Alkalilimnicola ehrlichii MLHE-1: one gene and its partner. The protein of the gene in region 1 interacts with the protein of each later gene in a pairwise test. Links are inferred from orthologs where the notes say so. Each region holds a gene or a part of one and is shown on either strand. Other genes may lie near its edges. The genes, in order: ftsH and hflK.

Region 1 (7,659 bases):
CGTGCGGGTCTCCAACGACTCGCCGGTGCTGCTGGACCGCTTCCTGGACGATGCCGTGGAGGTAGACGTGGACGCCATCTGCGACGGCGAGGACGTGCTGATCGGCGGTATCATGGAGCACATCGAGCAGGCCGGCGTGCACTCCGGGGATTCCGCCTGTTCGCTGCCGCCCTATACCCTGGCGCCCGATGTCCAGGACCGGTTGCGTGAGCAGACCCGGGCCCTGGCGCTGGAGCTGGGTGTGGTCGGGCTGATGAACATCCAGTTCGCCATCAAGGGCAGTGACGTCTATCTGCTGGAGGTTAACCCGCGCGCCTCGCGTACGGTGCCCTATGTCTCCAAGGCCATCGGCACCCCGTTGGCCAAGGTGGCCGCCCGCTGCATGGCCGGGCAGACGCTGGCCGCGCAGGGGATCACCCGTGAGGTTATTCCGGCCTATTATTCGGTGAAGGAGGCGGTCTTCCCCTTCATCAAGTTCCCCGGCGTGGACCCGATCCTCGGCCCGGAGATGAAGTCCACCGGCGAGGTCATGGGTATCGGCCGCAGCTTTGGCGAGGCCTACGCCAAATCGCAGGTGGCGGCCAGCGTCAAGCTGCCCCGGAGCGGACGCTGCTTCATCAGTGTCCGTGACGTGGACAAGCCGGGTGCCATCGAGGTGGCGCGCGAGCTCATCCGGCGGGGCTTCTCTTTGGTGGCCACCCGCGGCACCGCCGCTGCGCTCTCCGAGGCCGGCGTCGAGTGCGACGTGATCAACAAGGTGCTGGAAGGCCGGCCGCACATCGTTGATGCCATCAAGAACGATGAGATCGACCTGATCGTGAACACGACGGAGGGGCGTCAGGCCATCGCCGACTCCTACTCCATCCGCCGCGAGGCCCTGCAGCACAAAGTGTGTTACACCACCACCATCAATGGCGCCCGGGCCACGCTGCTGGCGCTGGACTACCTGGATGCCGCCGACGTCAACCGCCTGCAGGATCTGCACAGGGAGGCAACCGCATGAGCAAGGTTCCGCTGACTGCGCGCGGCGCGGAAAAGCTGCGGGAGGAACTGCAGCGCCTGAAGACCGTGGAGCGCCCGCGCATCATACAGGCCATCGCCGAGGCCCGTGAGCACGGCGACCTGAAAGAGAACGCCGAGTACCACGCCGCCCGCGAGCAGCAAAGCTTCGTGGAGGGCCGGATTCAGGAGATCGAGGGCAAGCTGTCCAACGCCCAGGTGATCGACCCGGCCGCGGTCAATGCCCAGGGCAAGGTGATCTTCGGCGCCACCGTGGACCTGGTGGACGAGGACTCCGGCAAGGAGGTTACCTACCAGATCGTCGGTGAGGATGAGGCCGACATCAAGCAGGGCCTGGTCTCTGTCAACTCACCCATCGCCCGGGCCCTGATCGGCAAGGAGGAGGGTGATCTGGTGACGGTGCAGGCCCCGGGCGGGGAGCGCGAATACGAGATCGTCGAGGTGCGCTATTCCTGATCGCAAAGGTCGACCCACCGGAGCGGGGGTCTTTCGGCCCCTGGCCCCCCTTCTGCGCCCGGTGGAGTGGGTCCTGCTGGTGTTCTGGGCCGGCAGCCTCTGGGCGGTGGGCTACGTGGTGGTGCCGGGGTTGTTTGAGACCCTGGACCAGGTCACCGCCGGCGAGGTGGCCGGAGAGATCCTGAGCCGCATCAACCATATCGGGCTGTTTTGCCTTGCGGTGCTGCTCCTGGGCCAACTGCTGCGCCGGGTCCGGCCCTGGGCCACTCATTGGCGTCTCTGGCTGGTGCTGGGGGTGCTGGCGCTGACCGCCTTTGCCGAGTTCGTGCTGGCCGCCCAGATGGCCGAGGTAAAGGCCTCGGGTGAGGCGGATGGGGAGCTGTTTGCCTCCCTGCACCGCACCGCCGCCTCGATCTACCTGGTCCAGAGCGTCATCGCCTTCGTCTTGGTGCTGGCGGGGACCGGGCCGGCGCCAGAACCGAAGCCGGCCCCGGAGGGGGTCACGGCAGACTGACCCGCTGGCCGGGCTTCCGGCGCGGGTTGGCGCGATAGAGCACTGCCACCTGACCCACCTTCTGCACCAGCTCGGCCCCGGTTTCGACGCAGATCTGCTCGATGGTGGGCTGCCGGTCTGCGCGTTCCAGGCCCACCAGCTTCACCTTGATGAGCTCGTGGGACTCCAGCGCCAGTTCGATCTCGGCCATCACCGCCTCGGTGAGGCCGGCATTGCCGGTGCGGACCACGGGCTTGAGGTCGTGGGCCAGGCGACGCAGGTGGCGACGCTGGGACTCGTTGAGCCGCATGAGGAACTCCTGAGAAGATGTCGGATAGCGATGGGCGCGAAAGACTACCACGGCGGCCGGTCCTGCGCACGGATAGCGGGCCGTTCAGCAGCGTCAAGCTGGAGCTGGGCGCGGTCACCCTGCTGGCGCTTTGTGCCGCCCTGGTGGTGGTGGCCACGGACTTGGGGCTGTTGGCGGACCTGCTGATCCTGATCTCAGTGGGCGTTGGCGGCGGCCTCTGGGTGGCCTGGCGGACCCGCCGGGTGGTCCGGGCGCAGCAACGGGAGCGGGATCATGGGGCGTCGTAAGCGCAGGCCGGGCAGCCGGCGCTGGCTGGACGAGCACCACAGCGACCACTGGGTGCAGCAGGCGCAGAAGGCCGGCTACCGGTCCCGGGCGGCGTTCAAGCTGCTGGAGATCCAGGAGAAGGACCGCCTCATCCGCCCGGGCATGACCGTGGTGGACCTGGGCGCGGCCCCCGGTGGCTGGTGCCAGGTCGCCGCGGAGTTGGTGGGCGACCGTGGTGCCGTCTTCGCGCTGGATATCCTGCCCATGGAGGCCTTGCCCGGCGTCCACGTCATCCAGGGCGATTTCACCGAGGAGGCGCCCCTGCAGGCGCTGCTCCAGGCGCTGGAGGGTCGGCCAGTGGACCTGGTGCTCTCCGACATGGCCCCGAACCTCTCCGGTGTCCGGGTGGTGGATCAGCCGCGGGCCATGTATCTGGCGGAACTTGCACTTGACTTTGCAGGTCAAGTATTACAACCGGGCGGTGATTTTCTGACCAAGGTGTTCCATGGTGAAGGCCTGGATGACTATCGGCGCGATTTACAACGTCAATTCAGCAAGGTAATCACCCGAAAACCGCGTGCTTCGCGGGCCCGCAGCCGTGAATCCTACCTGCTGGCCCGCGGGTTCGGACTGTAGTAGGGTTCTAGGGAATTGCATTCAGCTCACTGGTGGCCCGGCGTCCGCGCCGGGCCCCATGCAAGTGAAGGAGAGGTCGGCCCGTGAATGACATGGCCAAGAATCTGATCCTCTGGATCATCATCGCCGTGGTCCTGATGTCCGTGTTCAGCAACTTCCAGGAACGCGGTGCCCCGGGGCCGGAGCAGATGAAATACTCCGAGTTCCTCCGCCATGTGGAGGCCGGAGAGGTCCGTGAGGTGATGATCCAGGGCGATAAGATCACCGTGGAGCGCGCCGATGGCACGCGGGCCCACACCTACAACCCGGAGTCGGACAACCGGGCGCTGATTGGCACCCTGCTGGAGCACGACGTCACCATCGATGCCCGCGAGCCGGAAGGCCGCAACATGTTGGTGCAGATTCTCATCTCCTGGTTCCCGTTCCTGCTGCTGATTGCCGTGTGGATCTACTTCATGCGCCAGATGCAGGGGGGTGGCGCGGGTCGTGGGGCCATGTCCTTCGGTAAGAGCAAGGCCAAGCTCATGACCGAGGAGCAGAGCAAGGTCACCTTCAACGACGTGGCCGGCTGCGACGAGGCCAAGGACGACGTGGCGGAGCTGGTGGACTTCCTGCGGGATCCGTCCAAGTTCCAGCGCCTGGGCGGGACCATCCCCCGCGGGGTGTTGATGGTCGGCCCCCCCGGCACCGGTAAAACGCTGCTCGCCAAGGCGATCGCCGGTGAGGCCAAGGTGCCGTTCTTCAGCATCTCCGGCTCCGATTTCGTCGAGATGTTCGTCGGCGTGGGTGCTTCCCGCGTGCGCGATATGTTCAGCCAGGCCAAGAAGCACAGCCCCTGCATCATCTTCATCGACGAGATCGACGCCGTGGGCCGCCAGCGCGGTGCCGGCCTGGGCGGGGGGCACGACGAGCGTGAGCAGACCCTGAACCAGCTGCTGGTGGAGATGGACGGTTTCGAGGGCAATGAGGGCGTCATCGTCATCGCCGCCACCAACCGCCCCGACGTGCTCGACCCGGCCCTGCTGCGCCCGGGCCGTTTTGATCGCCAGGTGGTGGTGCCGTTGCCGGACGTACGCGGCCGCGAGCACATCCTCAAGGTGCACATGAAGAAGGTGCCCCTGGACGACGATGTCACCCCCGCGATCCTGGCCCGCGGCACCCCGGGCTTCTCGGGCGCTGACCTGGCCAACCTGGTCAACGAGGCCGCCCTGTTCGCCGCCCGCGCCAACAAGCGGGTGGTGGACCAGGAGGACTTCGAGAAGGCCAAGGACAAGATCATGATGGGCTCCGAGCGTAAGTCCATGGTGATGAAGGAGGATGAGAAGCGCCTGACCGCCTACCACGAGGCCGGCCACGCCATCGTCGGGTTGGTCACCCCGGAGCACGATCCGGTGCACAAGGTGACCATCATCCCCCGCGGCCGGGCCTTGGGCGTGACCATGTTCCTACCGGAAGAGGACCGTTACAGCTACACCAAGCAACGCCTGAACAGCATGATCGCCAGCCTGTTCGGCGGCCGTATCGCCGAGGAGCTGATCTTCGGCCACGAGCGGGTGACCACCGGCGCCTCCAATGACATCCAGCGGGCCACCGAGATTGCCCGCAACATGGTCACCAAGTGGGGGCTGTCCGCCCGCCTGGGCCCCCTGGCCTACGGAGATGAGGAGGGCGAGGTCTTCCTCGGTCATTCGGTGACCCAGCATAAGGACGTTTCGGAAGAGACCCAGCACGCCATCGACGAGGAGGTGCGGGCCATCATCGACGCCAACTACACGGCGGCGGAGAAGATCATCCGCGAGCACATGGATCAGCTTCACGTGATGGCCGATGCACTGATGCGCTACGAGACCATCGATCGTGCTCAGATCGACGACATCATGGCCGGGCGCGAGCCGCGGCCGCCGAAGGGCTGGTCCGGGCCTTCGGACGATGACGATGACCGTGCCGAGGGCGAGAAGGTGGGTAAGGACGAGCGCGGCCGTATTGGCGGCCCCGCCACCAGCGAACACTGATGGCGGGCAGTGAAGCAGGGCCCGAGGCGCAGCCGCCGCTGCGCCTCGGGCGTTTTCGGCTGCCGTCGACCCGGCCCCTGGTGATGGGGGTCCTGAACGTCACTCCCGATTCCTTCTCGGACGGGGGGGTCCACCTCTCCCGGGCGGCTGCCATCCGCCAGGCCCGGTGTTTGGTGGGGCAGGGCGCGGATATCATCGATATTGGCGGTGAGTCCACCCGGCCGGGCGCCGAGCCGGTGCCGACGGAGCAGGAACTGGAGCGGGTGCTCCCGGTCCTGGAGGCGGTGACGGGCGAGCTCGATGTGCCCGTATCGGTGGATACCAGCAAGCCGGCAGTGATGACCGCAGCCGCCGCGTCCGGCGCCGCCCTGATCAACGATGTCTATGCGCTGCGGGCGCCCGGTGCCCTGGCCGCCGCCGCCGACAGCGGTCTGCCAGTGTGCCTCATGCACATGCAGGGTGAGCCGCGGACCATGCAGCGCGACCCCCGCTACCGGGATGTGGTCGACGAAGTCAATGCCTTCCTCATGGCACGGGTCCGGGCCTGCGAACAGGCCGGCATCCCGCGCGCACGGCTGCTGCTTGATCCGGGCTTTGGGTTTGGCAAGAGTCTCAATCATAATTACACCCTGTTGGGCCGGCTCGATGCCGTCTGTGCGCTGGGGCCGCCCGTGCTGGTGGGCATGTCGCGCAAATCCATGCTGGGGGGCGTCACCGGTCGTCCGGTGGACGGGCGGCTCGCCGCCGGCCTGGCAGCGGCCGTGTGCGCCGTGGAGCGTGGCGCGCGCATCGTGCGGACCCATGACGTGGCGCCGACCGTGGATGCGCTGCGGGTCGCCGGGGCGGCGATGGCCGCGGCACAGGGAGCACCCATAACGGGGCAGGAGAAACAGTAACGTGAAAAAGGAATACTTTGGCACCGACGGCATTCGCGGCACCGTCGGGGAGCCGCCCATCACCCCGGATTTCATGCTGCATCTGGGCTGGGCGGCCGGGCGGGTTTTGGCGCGCGCCGGGCAGTCCTCGGTGTTGGTCGGCAAGGACACCCGGATCTCCGGCTACATGCTGGAGTCCGCCCTGGAGTCCGGCTTTGCGGCCGCCGGGGTCAACGTCAAACTGCTCGGGCCCATGCCCACCCCGGCCATAGCCTACCTGACACGCACTCTGCGGGCCGCCGCCGGGGTGGTGATCAGCGCCTCACACAACCCCCACGAAGACAACGGGATCAAGTTCTTCTCCGATGATGGGGAGAAGCTCGACGATGCCACCGAGCTGGCCATTGAGGCCGAACTGCGGCAACCCCTCAAGCCGGCGCCCTCCGCGCGGCTGGGGAAGGCCTCCCGGATCAACGACGCCCCGGGGCGTTATATCGAGTTCTGTAAACGCAGCTTTCCCTACGAACTGAGCCTGCGGGGCCTGCGCCTGGTGGTCGACTGTGCCAATGGCGCCACCTACCACGTGGCCCCCGCGGTCTTCCACGAGCTGGGCGCCGAGGTCATCCCGTTGGCCGATGACCCGGATGGTCTGAATATCAACGCCGACTGCGGCTCGTTGCACCCGAAGGGCCTCCAGGCCGCCGTGCGTGAGCACGATGCGGACGCCGGCATCGCCTTTGACGGGGATGGCGACCGCGTGATTATGGTGGATCACCGGGGCGAGGTGGTGGACGGCGACGGTCTGCTCTACATCATCGCCCGGCAGCGGATGGCCAACGGCGGGCTTGCCGGTCCGGTGGTGGGTACCGTCATGAGCAACCTGGGTCTGGAGCAGGGCATCGGCCGCTTGGGGCTGCCCTTCCTGCGCGCCAAGGTGGGCGACCGTTACGTGATGGAGATGCTCCGCCGTGAAGGCGGCATCCTCGGTGGTGAATCCTCCGGCCACTTGATCTGCCTGGACCGGACCACCACCGGCGACGGTATTGTCTCGGCGCTGCAGGTGCTGGAGGCCATGGCGGCGCAGGAGCGGACGCTGGCGGAGCTGGCGGACGGTATGGACCGGCTGCCGCAGATCATGGTCAACGTGCCCATCAGCCGCGGCGTGCCGGTCCAGGACCATGCCACCGTCACCGACGCCGTGCGCGATGCGGAAACCCGGCTCGCCGGCCGCGGGCGGGTGCTGCTGAGGCCCTCCGGGACGGAGCCGGTGCTGCGGGTGATGGTCGAGGGGCCGGATCAGGCCGAGGTTTCAGCCACCGCCGAGGCCATCGCCGGCGCCGTGCGTGAGGCGCACGCCACCCTGACCGCCCCCCGTTAAATTGACCCTGCCCGTGGCCGACGGTATTCTTCCCGGCGGTTAATTGTTACGGCAAGGAGTGTGCCATGCGTAAGCCGATGGTTGCGGGCAACTGGAAGATGAATGGGTCCCTGGCGCTAGTCAACGACATGGGGCGGGCCCTGGCCGATGTCGACTGCAGCGCCGTCGACGTGCTGGTTTGCCCTCCGTTTCCCTATATCGGGCCGCTGCGC
Region 2 (5,681 bases), 1.6 Mb from region 1 along the record:
CGGGGTATGGATATCGGCACCGCCAAGCCCTCCGCGGCCCTGCTGGCGGAGGTCCCTCACCGGCTGATCGATATCCTCGATCCCAGCGAGGCCTACTCCGCGGCCCGCTTCCGTGCCGATGCGTTGGCGGCCATCCATGAGATCCACGCTGCGGGCCGAGTGCCGCTGCTGGCCGGTGGCACCATGCTTTACTTCCGTGCCCTGGAGCACGGTCTGTCAGAGCTGCCGGAGGCCGACCCGGCCCTGCGCCGGCGGCTGGAGGGCGAGGCGGCCGCCCACGGCTGGGGTGCGCTGCACGACCGCCTGGCGGCTGTGGACCCGGAGGCGGCGGCCCGCATCCACCCCCACGACGCCCAGCGCATCCAGCGGGCGCTGGAGGTTTGGGAACTTACCGGCCAATCCCTGTCAGAACTACAGAGGGCCGGGCGGCAGCGGCTGCCCTGGCCCATCGGCAAGTGGGTGCTGATGCCGGAGTCACGGGGCGAACTGCACCGGCGTATCGCCCGGCGCTTCGACCAGATGCTGGCGCAAGGCTTCATCGACGAGGTGGCGGCCCTGCGCCAGCGGCCGGACCTGCATCGGGCGCTGCCGGCGATGCGCTCGGTCGGCTATCGCCAGGTCTGGGATTACCTGGACGGGTGCTATGACCGGGAAACGCTGCGCGAGCGCGGCATCGCCGCCACCCGCCAGTTCGCCAAGCGCCAGATCACCTGGCTGCGGCGGGAGCGCGGTGTGACGGCTTGGTTGACGCCGGAACAGGCCCGCGACGGACTGCCCGAGCGGGTCGGCCGTTTCCTGTCGGGCGGTTGATGCGGTCGCGTGATGGAAGGCCTGTGATAGACTTTGGACAGTACTGAATTTTGGGGCATGCCCGAATTTTTTGGGCGGGTAATTTGATCGACCGGCGCAAGCCCGGACAACAAGAAAGGTTTAGGAGTCAAGCTGATGGCCAAGGGGCAATCGTTACAGGAACCGTTCCTGAACGCACTGCGCAAGGAAAAGGTGCCGGTATCCATTTATCTGGTCAATGGGATTAAACTGCAGGGGCAGATTGAATCGTTCGACCAGTTCGTGATTCTGCTCCGTAACAACGTCAATCAGATGGTGTACAAGCACGCCATCTCCACCGTCGTTCCGGCTCGCAACGTGCGCACCGCGCCGCCGGTCCCGACGGAGACCCACGCACAGTCCAGCGAGGAATTCGGCAATATCTGAAGCCACCCCCACAAACACGGCCCCTGCGGCCCTGTTCGAGCGCCCCGAGGGGGGCGAGCGGGCGTTGCTCATCCATCTGGACCTGGACGGTGACCCGCGGGATACCCTGGATGAGTTCCAGGCACTCGCTGAGTCGGCCGGGGCCGAGGTGGTGGACGCGGTCCGCCACCGCCGGCACAGCCCGGATCCCCGTTTCTTTTTGGGGCGGGGCAAGGTCGAGGAACTCGCCGCGCGTATCCCCGCGGAAGGGATCGACCTGGTCCTGATCGACCACGCCATCAGTCCGGCGCAGGAGCGTAACTTGGAGCGGGCGTTCCGCTGCCGGGTGCTGGACCGTACCGGCCTGATCCTCGATATCTTTGCCCAGCGGGCTCGCTCCCATGAGGGCAAGCTGCAGGTGGAGTTGGCCCAGCTGCGCCACATCGCCAGCCGATTGGTCCGCGGCTGGTCGCACCTGGAGCGCCAGAAAGGCGGGATCGGCCTTCGCGGGCCGGGTGAGACCCAGCTCGAGATGGACCGGCGCATGCTCGGCACGCGCATCAAGCAACTGGAGCGCAAGCTGGAGAAGGTGCGCCGCCAGCGCGCCCAGGGCCGGCAGGCGCGTCGGCGCCAGGAGTTTCCGGTGGTCTCGCTGGTCGGCTACACCAACGCCGGCAAGTCCACGCTGTTCAACGCCCTGACCGGTTCCGGCCTCTACGCCGACGACCGCCTTTTCGCTACCCTGGACACCACCCTGCGACGGCTGGAACTCCCGGACGGCCAGCCGGTCATACTGGCGGATACGGTCGGTTTTATCAGTGACCTGCCGCACGGCCTGGTGGCCGCCTTCCGCTCCACTCTGGAGGAGGTGGGTGAATCCGATCTGCTGCTGCATGTGGTGGACGCAGCCGATCCGGATCGCCGAGAGCACGCGCGCCAGGTGCAGCAGGTACTGGCCGACATAGGCGCCAGCGAGGTGCCGGTGTTGACGGTGTACAATAAGGCCGACCTCTGCCAACACCCGGTCGGTATCCTCCGCGACGACCGCGAGGCCCCCGAGGCGGTCTGGGTGTCGGCGGCCGCGGGCCGCGGGCTCGACGAGCTTGAGGAGGCCGTGGCCGAGTGCCTGGGCGGTGGCCGCGTACGGGGCCGCGTGCGGCTGCCGGCCCACCAGGGGCGGCTGCGGGCCCGGTTCTATCAGCTCGGCCAGGTCCTGGACGAGCGGGTGGAGGAGGACGGTGTGATCGACCTGCTGGTGGACCTGCCCCGGCGCGAACTGGACCGGTTGCGGAGCAACGAGGGGCTTACAGCGCCCCTGGAGACTGAGACTGCGCTACACGACCCATCCTGAACCCCGCCTTGCGGGAACAGCGACGCTCTCATTACAATCATCGGTTGCGCTTTGCAGCGCAGGCGGATCCAACCTTTTAAACCACGGAGACATCCATGGCGTGGAATGAGCCAGGTGGCGGTAACCGCGATCCCTGGGGTGGCGGCAACCGCGGTGGCGGGGGCGGCGACAACCAGGGGCCGCCCGACCTCGATGAGGCCATCAACAAGGTGCGCGACAAGGTCACCCAGCTTTTCGGTGGCAAGAAGGGCGGCGGTGCCGGCAACGGCGGCGGTTCCGGTCAGGGCTTCAAAGGGCCTGGCGCCAAGGGTATTGCCCTGCTTGGCGGTCTGGTGATCGCCGGTTGGCTCGCCTCCGGTATCTATATCGTGGACGAGGGGCAGCGTGGGGTGGAGCTGACCTTTGGTGCCAACACCGGCGTCACCCAGCCCGGTCCGCACTGGCACTTCCCGCGTCCCATTGGCAGCGTCGAGCGGGTGGACGTCTCCGAGGTGCGCACCATCGAGATCGGTTACGAGTCCATGGGCGAGCGGACCCGATCGGTGCTGCGCGAGGCCCTGATGCTCACCCGGGACGAGAACATCGTGAACCTCAAGGTGGCGGTGCAATACCGGGTGAGCGACCCGGCCAACTATCTGTTCAACTTCCGCTTTCCGGATGACACCCTGAAGCAGCTCGCGGAGAGCGCGTTGCGCGAGGTGGTGGGTAAGGCCGAGGCGCCCGAGGACGTGGAGATCGGCCCGGGGGAGGACTTTGGCCAGCTCGCCGATGAACTGGCCGATCAGCTTACCGAGGAGGAGTTGCAGGCGCTGATGACGGGGGCCGACGAGACGGCCCGCGCCCACATCACACCGCTGGAATGGGTGCTCACCCAGGGCCGTGCCCAGGTGGCGGATGAGTCGGAGCGGCTCATTCAGGAGGCGCTGGACCGCTACCAGGCCGGGATCACCCTGGTCCGGGTCGCCATCCAGGACGCCCAGCCGCCGGAAGAGGTGCAGCCGGCCTTCGCCGACGCCATCCGTGCCCGCGAGGACCAGCAGCGCACCATCAGCCGCGCCCGTGCCTATGCTAATGCACTGCTCCCGCGTGCCGAGGGTCAAGCGGCCCGCCAGCGGGAGGAGGCCCAGGCCTACCGCGATCAGGTGATCGCACGGGCCCAGGGTGAATCCGAGCGCTTCACCGCCCTGCTTAACGAGTACGAGCGGGCGCCGCAGGTGACCCGCCAGCGGCTCTACCTGGAGACCATGGAGCGGGTGTTGGGCAACAGCAGCAAGATCATGATCGATGTCGAGGGTGGTCAGCCGCTGATGTACCTGCCGCTGGACCGTATGATCGACCGGCGTGGCGTCGAGCAGGACGGGGAGGACAACGACGAGGCGCGCGACCTGTCCATGGCCCCGCCGCTGGGCGGCCGGGACGCGGTCACGCCCACCGAGCGCGCGCGTGACTCGCTGCGGACCCGGGAGGTGCGCTGATGAATCAGATGATTAAGTCGGTATTGATACCGGTTGTGGTGGTGGCCGCCATCCTGGCCTATTTCTCCGTGTTTACGGTGGACGAGCGGGAGTTCGCCCTGAAGTTCCGCCTGGGTGAGGTCGTGCGCGATGACTTCGAGCCCGGGTTGCACTTCAAGCTGCCCTTCGTCAATAACGTGCGCAAGTTCGACCGCCGGGTGCAGACCCTGGACGCCGAGCCGCAGCGCTTTCTCACCGCGGAGAACAAGAACCTGATCGTCGACTCCTTCGTGAAGTGGCGGATCAGTGATCCCACCCGGTTCTATGTCTCGTTTGCCGGTGGCGACTTCCAGCGTGCCAACTCACGGCTGCGCGAGATCGTCCAGCAGGGGCTGCGCGACGAGTTTGGTCAGCGCACGGTGGAGAACGTGATCTCCGGCGAACGCGTCGAGATCATGGAGATCCTGCGCGAGCGGTCCGCGGAATCGGTCGAGGACGTGGGGATCGCGGTGCTGGATGTGCGGCTCAAGCGCATCGACCTGCCGGAGGACGTCAACGAGTCCATCTTCCAGCGTATGGCGGCTGAGCGTGAGCGTGTGGCCCGCGAACTGCGGGCCCTTGGTGAGGAGGCGGGCGAGCGTATCCGCGCCGATGCCGACCGCCAGCGCACGGTCATCCTGGCCGAGGCCTATCGTGATGCCGAGCGCCTGCGTGGTGATGGTGACGCCCAGTCGGCCGCCATCTACGCCGCGGCGTACAACGACAACCCGGAGTTCTACGCCTTCCACCGCAGCCTGGGGGCCTACAGTCAGACCTTCCGGAGCAAGGAGGACATGCTGGTGCTCTCACCGGACAGTGAGTTCTTCCGGTACTTCAACACCAACGGTCTGGAACTCCCCTTAGGGGCCGATGAGTGAACCCCGCGGCGTCTTCCTAAAGGCGAGCTTTCGACTAAAGCCGGGCCGGGCCGTAAGGCCCGGCCTTTTTTATGACAGGCAAACGGGTATCATGCTCAGCGAACGTGCGGACCTGTACCCTGCCGTCTTTTTCCGGAACTGAAGGACTTCCCATGAGCGATTCCGCCTTCAGCAAAGACAACCGCTGGTTGCTGCCCGAGGGTGTGGACGAGCTGCTGCCCCCCAGGGCCGCCCAGATGGAGACCCTGCGCCGGCAACTGCTGGACCAGTTCGGTGCCTGGGGCTACGAGCTGGTGATGCCCCCCTTCATCGAATACCTGGACTCGCTGCTCACCGGCACCGGGCACGACCTGGATGTGCAGACCTTCAAGCTCACTGACCAGCTCACCGGTCGGTTGATGGGCGTTCGCGCCGACATCACCCCGCAGGTGGCGCGCATCGATGCCCACCGCCTGCGCCGTGAGGCGCCCTCGCGGCTCTGCTACATCGGCAGCGTCCTGCACGCCCGGCCCGAGGGCATCTCCCGGTCGCGCAACCCGGTCCAGGTGGGCGCCGAGTTGTTCGGCCACGCGGGGGTCGAGAGCGACATCGAGATCATCAGCCTGGCGGTGGCGAGTCTGCGCACGGCCGGCGTCGCCCAACCCCACCTGGACCTGGGCCATGTGGGCATCTTCCGCGGTCTGGCCCGGGCCGCCGGCTGCACCCCCGCGCAGGAGGGGGCGCTGCTGGAGGCATTGCAACGCAAGGCGGTGGCGGAGATCGATG

Evidence for each region.
Region 2: the proteins of ftsH (region 1) and hflK interact in binary tests that used the Escherichia coli proteins (3 or more experiments, as listed by UniProt). The link is inferred for Alkalilimnicola ehrlichii MLHE-1 from one-to-one orthologs.

Annotation. Positions count from the first base shown.
Region 1 is NC_008340.1:2,241,813-2,249,471, reverse strand. What follows is about bases 2,778-5,734. They hold ftsH (ATP-dependent zinc metalloprotease FtsH), read left to right. Parts: upstream 2,778-3,274; coding sequence 3,275-5,194; downstream 5,195-5,734. Other genes in these bases: folP (dihydropteroate synthase), read left to right, coding at 5,194-5,734; rlmE (23S rRNA (uridine(2552)-2'-O)-methyltransferase RlmE), read left to right, coding at 2,778-3,182. Outside these bases: carB (carbamoyl-phosphate synthase large subunit), read left to right, coding at 1-1,003; transcription elongation factor GreA, read left to right, coding at 1,000-1,476; MLG_RS14880 (DUF4149 domain-containing protein), read left to right, coding at 1,556-1,990; ribosome assembly RNA-binding protein YhbY, read right to left, coding at 1,977-2,279; MLG_RS10050 (hypothetical protein), read left to right, coding at 2,297-2,566; more of rlmE, read left to right, coding at 2,553-2,777; more of folP, read left to right, coding at 5,735-6,090; glmM (phosphoglucosamine mutase), read left to right, coding at 6,092-7,447; tpiA (triose-phosphate isomerase), read left to right, coding at 7,513-7,659. UniProt on the Escherichia coli protein: Acts as a processive, ATP-dependent zinc metallopeptidase for both cytoplasmic and membrane proteins. Plays a role in the quality control of integral membrane proteins.
Region 2 is NC_008340.1:621,352-627,032, forward strand. The notes cover bases 1,983-4,830. They hold hflK (FtsH protease activity modulator HflK), read left to right. Parts: upstream 1,983-2,640; coding sequence 2,641-4,020; downstream 4,021-4,830. Other genes in these bases: hflX (ribosome rescue GTPase HflX), read left to right, coding at 1,983-2,545; hflC (protease modulator HflC), read left to right, coding at 4,020-4,830. Also shown: tRNA (adenosine(37)-N6)-dimethylallyltransferase MiaA, read left to right, coding at 1-810; RNA chaperone Hfq, read left to right, coding at 946-1,215; more of hflX, read left to right, coding at 1,247-1,982; more of hflC, read left to right, coding at 4,831-4,916; MLG_RS02955 (ATP phosphoribosyltransferase regulatory subunit), read left to right, coding at 5,069-5,681.